Regions from separate parts of the Thioalkalivibrio sp. AKL17 genome, predicted to be linked through region 2. Evidence: riboswitches for the same ligand, from Rfam matches in the RefSeq annotation. Region 2 holds a riboswitch; the other holds the start of a gene.
The links. Region 2 has a riboswitch for cobalamin ahead of D577_RS0107835 (TonB-dependent receptor domain-containing protein). Riboswitches for the same ligand answer to the same signal wherever they lie in the genome.
Positions count from the first base shown of each region.

Region 1: linked by a shared signal. The riboswitch ahead of D577_RS0112855 (TonB-dependent siderophore receptor) and the one ahead of D577_RS0107835 (TonB-dependent receptor domain-containing protein) in region 2 are both predicted to bind cobalamin.

Region 1 covers NZ_KB898772.1:44,145-46,342, forward strand. The annotation lists gene D577_RS0112855 (TonB-dependent siderophore receptor) at 1-963, opposite strand, end outside; cobalamin riboswitch at 1,100-1,354, opposite strand; gene D577_RS0112860 (hypothetical protein) at 1,853-2,198, shown strand, end outside.
Region 2 covers NZ_KB898766.1:360,172-362,369, reverse strand. The annotation lists gene D577_RS0107835 (TonB-dependent receptor domain-containing protein) at 1-823, opposite strand, end outside; cobalamin riboswitch at 976-1,228, opposite strand; gene D577_RS0107830 (hypothetical protein) at 1,283-2,198, opposite strand, start outside.

The sequences.
Region 1 (2,198 bases), on a different contig from region 2:
CTGTGCCGGGAACTGCAGGGCGCGCACCGGATCGCCATTGTTGTTCGTGTAGCCGGTGGCCACCGGCGGGCGCTCGTGCAGGAAGCGCCGCTCGCGCTCTTCGCGCAGCAGGCCGGCCTCCAGCTCCACGTTGAAGTCGTCGGTGAACCAGTGGCTGACGCCGGCGCGCAGGTTGTAGACCCGCGCGCTCTCGCGGCGGTCCTCGTCGAAGGCATAGCGGTCCTGGATCGCGTGGTCATCCTCCAGCGCGCCGGACTCCGACGGCCGCACCCGGTCGCCCTGCTCGGGGATGCGCACGTCGGCCGTGGCGTCTTCGGAATAGGCCTCGCGGTCCAGCACATCCGCCAGCAGCCGGAACCGGGTGTCGCGGGTGCCGCCGCCCAGAAACAGCGAACCGTTGATGCGCTCCCCGCCATCGGCGCTGGCGGGCATGCCGCTCTGCAGCTCCACGCTGCCTTCGAAGCCCGCATCCGGCTGGCGGGTGATCACGTTGATCACGCCGGCCACCGCATCCGAGCCGTACACCACGCTGCCGGGGCCCTTCACGATCTCGATGCGCTCCACGTGGCTGACCGGGATGCGGTTGAGCTCGAACCCCCGGCCGGACGTGCCGCTGACCCGACGGCCATCCAGCATGTAGATGATGTCCGCGCGGCCGCCGCCGCGGATCGAGAAGCGGTTGCCGTCGGCACCGGTAAACAGGCTGGATCCGGCCTGCAGGGCCTCGTCCAGCATGGTCGCCCCGCTGCGACGGATGTCCTTGCCGGTGATCACTTCGGTGGAGGCGGGCGTGTTCTCCACCAGACGCTCGGTGCGGGTGGCCGCCGTTACGGTGACCTGTGGCAGTACCCGTGCGGAATCGTCGGGGTCTTCTTCGCCGGTTGCCGGCGGTGCCGCCAGCAACAAGGGCACGGCCGCGGCACCGCCCAGCAGGGCCGCGGGAAATCTCTTCTTCGGGAACATTGCGAACTCTCTTTGCGCACCGCCCGTGCGCCGTGGTCGTGGGTGTCGACCGCGGGGGGCGGGCGTGCGCCATCGTCGGCGCGTCGTGAACCGATGCGCAGCGATGCCGATCCGCCCGGTGATACCGCTCCCCGCGGTTCTCCGTTGTCCTCCGGGCCGGTCTCCGGGCTCGCGGGCTGGAGCCGTTGGCTCCGGGGCAGACCACCTTCCCGCGAAGCACGCCCTGAACGGACGCGTTCTTCGCAGTGGTTCGCATGGGTCTGCCGTGACCCGCCTACCGTTGCGGGGGCAGCGCCGGACTTGTGCGCAGGTCGAGGCCGGGCACGCACCGGACTTCCCGTTTCACTCGTCGTCGGGATGGCGACGAAGCACCCGGGGGAGGCGAAATATTAGTGAGAACTAATGTGTTGTGTCAAACCAACAGTGTCCGGGTGACCCACGGTCGCGGCCGCGGCCAGTGCCTGGCATGTGGTTTGCATTGGGATCCGTTCGGATGGATTAAAAAAGGGCCGCCGGGTCGGTGCGGGGGGCACCGAGAGCCGACGGCAAAATCCAGAAGAGATGGAGGAGAGAAGGGGCCAGGGGGCCCCTGCATGGCGAACCGACGCTGAGCTGCCGTCGACTCGACAATGGGAATTATACACGGCCGCAAATTGGAATCAATCCATATTCGAAAATTTTTGGAGATGGTTTTTCCCTTCTGACAGTGACTTGCGAGCGTTCGGGTGTCACGGGTGGCATTTTCGGGTATTAGCAGCTGCCAATATTCGCAGTTCAGAGCGTTACCGGATCGGCGGCATCGGCATGTGGCCGCGTCATGGTGGGAAATACGAGTTGGCAGGGAGATTGCTTCTTCCGGGCAGGATCATCAGCAAGAGGCCGACAGACCATGACGATGCACCCGAGAATGATCGATTGCGGCGGTCACCTGGACGCCGAAGCCCGCAAGCAGCACGAGCGTGAGCAGGTGGTCTTTCAGCGCCTGCTGGAGTCCCACGACGCAATCCGGAGGGAGCTGGAGTTCATCGAGGGGGGTACCCGGACGGTGACGACGGCAACGGACCCTGAACTGGCCGCGTTACTGCGCGTTCACGTCCCGGAGCTGCATCGGCGGCTGCGCGAGAGCGCCCACCTGCGCGATCGTGATCCGCTGTATCGCACCCTTTTTGCACAGCGCGGCCGCATCGAAGTGCACGTGGAGGAGCGGCCGGATGGCGTGGTCGTGGACGAAGTCA
Region 2 (2,198 bases):
GAACGGGCAACCGGAGACCGGCCTGCATCGCCGCATGGACGAAATCGGTTTCATCCTCGAAACCATCGAACTCGGTATTGCCTTCGGAATAGAGGACATTGCCGAAAAGTTCGATCCCGTTGTCGAGGCGGTGGGCAACCTTGCCGGCCAGCGAGGTGTTGTCATAGCCATCCGGATCGTCGTCACCCACGTCGTCCTGCACGTCGATGCCCTCGGTATCGAACATGCTGACGGACAGGCTGTAATCGGTGCGCCCGGTGCCGCCGGCCACGCCGAGCCCGGCCTCCCAGGTGCTGAAGCTGCCGGCGCCAAGGAAGGCATTGACCCGCGGCGGCCCTTCGCGGCCCGCGCGGCTGAAGACCTGGGTCACGCCGCCGATGGCATCGGAGCCGTAGATGGAGGTGCGCGGCCCGCGCACGATCTCCACGCGATCGATCTCCTCGGGCGGCAGGAACTGCCAGCTGGCACCGCCGCTGGTGGCCGAGCCCATGCGCACGCCGTCGATCAGCATCAGGTGGTGATCGGAGTTCGTTCCCCGAAGGAAGACACTGGACGTCTTGCCGAACGGGCCATTACCCGCCACCGAGACCCCAGCGCGTCCCTCCACCAGATCGGTGAACTGGCGCGGCTGCAGGCGTTCGATCTCTTCGCGGTCGATGACCGTCACCGAGGCCAGGGCCTCGTCCACGGTATGGCTGAGACGGGTCGCAGTGACCTGAACGGGTTCCAGGGTCGCGGAGTCGGAGTCGGTGCCCGGCGCCTCGTCGGCCACGGCCGGGGACACGGCTGCAACGATGGCTGCGGAAAGGATGCTGCGTTTCATGTCTTCGGATCTCCCGGCGAGCCGCCCGCACGCCGCTGGTTCACGGGGATCGCGCCGGCGCGAGGGATGAAGACGAGGAACGCATTCCCGGCGGGAAACGGGTACGGGGACCCGTGGCGGGAACGGTCATCCGTCTCGCACGCCCTCCGCGTGCCGCACGACCATTCCCCGGCCGGTCTCCGGGCTGACGAGCGGGACATTCCCGGCGGGCGGCGCCTTCCCGTGTCCATGACACAGTGGCATTCGGCCGCCAGCCTCGAGGATCCACTGCCGAAGGACTCCGGAATGGATCCGCGCTCGATCACCGTTGCGGGGGCAGCGCCGGACTCGCGCGTGAGCGCTCACCGGACTTCCCGTTTAACCCGGCGGCGAAACCGCCAGGGCACCGAGGAACGGGACGCAGGGTACATGAGGGCCCCCTGATTTTCCACCCGCGCTCTCCGGCCGACCGCGCGGCATTCAGTTCTGCCGCGCCTCCTCGGCCTGGCGATAGCGGGCGCCACGACGCAGCAGGCGGCCCCATTCCTTGTCCTGGAGCATGGCGTCGAACTCGGGCGAGCGCTCGGCCCGCAGGGCCACGGGATGGTGGGATTCATCTCCGGTGTTCTGCGCCAGCATCGCCAGTCGCTCCGGGTTGGCCCCGTACTGACGCTGGAGGAATTCGCGCAGGCCCTCGGTCAGCGGGAGGTGATAGACCCGGGTCAGGCGCAGGGCCAGCCACTCGGCCGTCCGGCCGAGGTCCTGGCGCACCATGCGCACCATGGCCGATCCCAGCCCGGCCTTGGCGTCGGCACTCATGCCCACATACAGGCCGCCAAGATAGGCCGCCGGACTGGAATAGATCGCACGCTGGATACTCGGGTTGGTCAGATCCACCAGCGGGTCCAGCAACAGCGCCAGCTGGATCCCGATGCGCTTGGCGGTCTCGTTGTCGAGCGGTTTCTTGCCGAAATAGATGAAATCACCCTCGCGCCGGATCTGCAGCTCCTCGAGGTATTCGCACAGCCCGTCGGCCAGCCGGATCTTCTGGTTGTCATCCAGCTCGATCAGCTCCTCGGACACGCGGATGCGCCGCGCCGAACGCATTTCCCAGCGCCGCCCCCCCTTGCGGTCGCGTTCGCGGCGGCGCAGGGCTCCCCAGCGCTCCGCCGCGTCGCCATAGCGGCTCTGCGCCTGCATCAACCGGTTGCGCGCCTCGCGCAGCTCGTCCACCTGCGCCATCGCGACCCCCAGGATACGGCCGTCCGCGGTGCGGACGTCCGGTTCGGCCGCCAGCATGGCATGCAGGCCTGCCAGCACCTGCTGGCCCAGCACCGGCAGCGGTTCGCGCAGATGCTGCTGGGTGATGCCGCTGGTCTCGCTGTGTGCCAGCAAC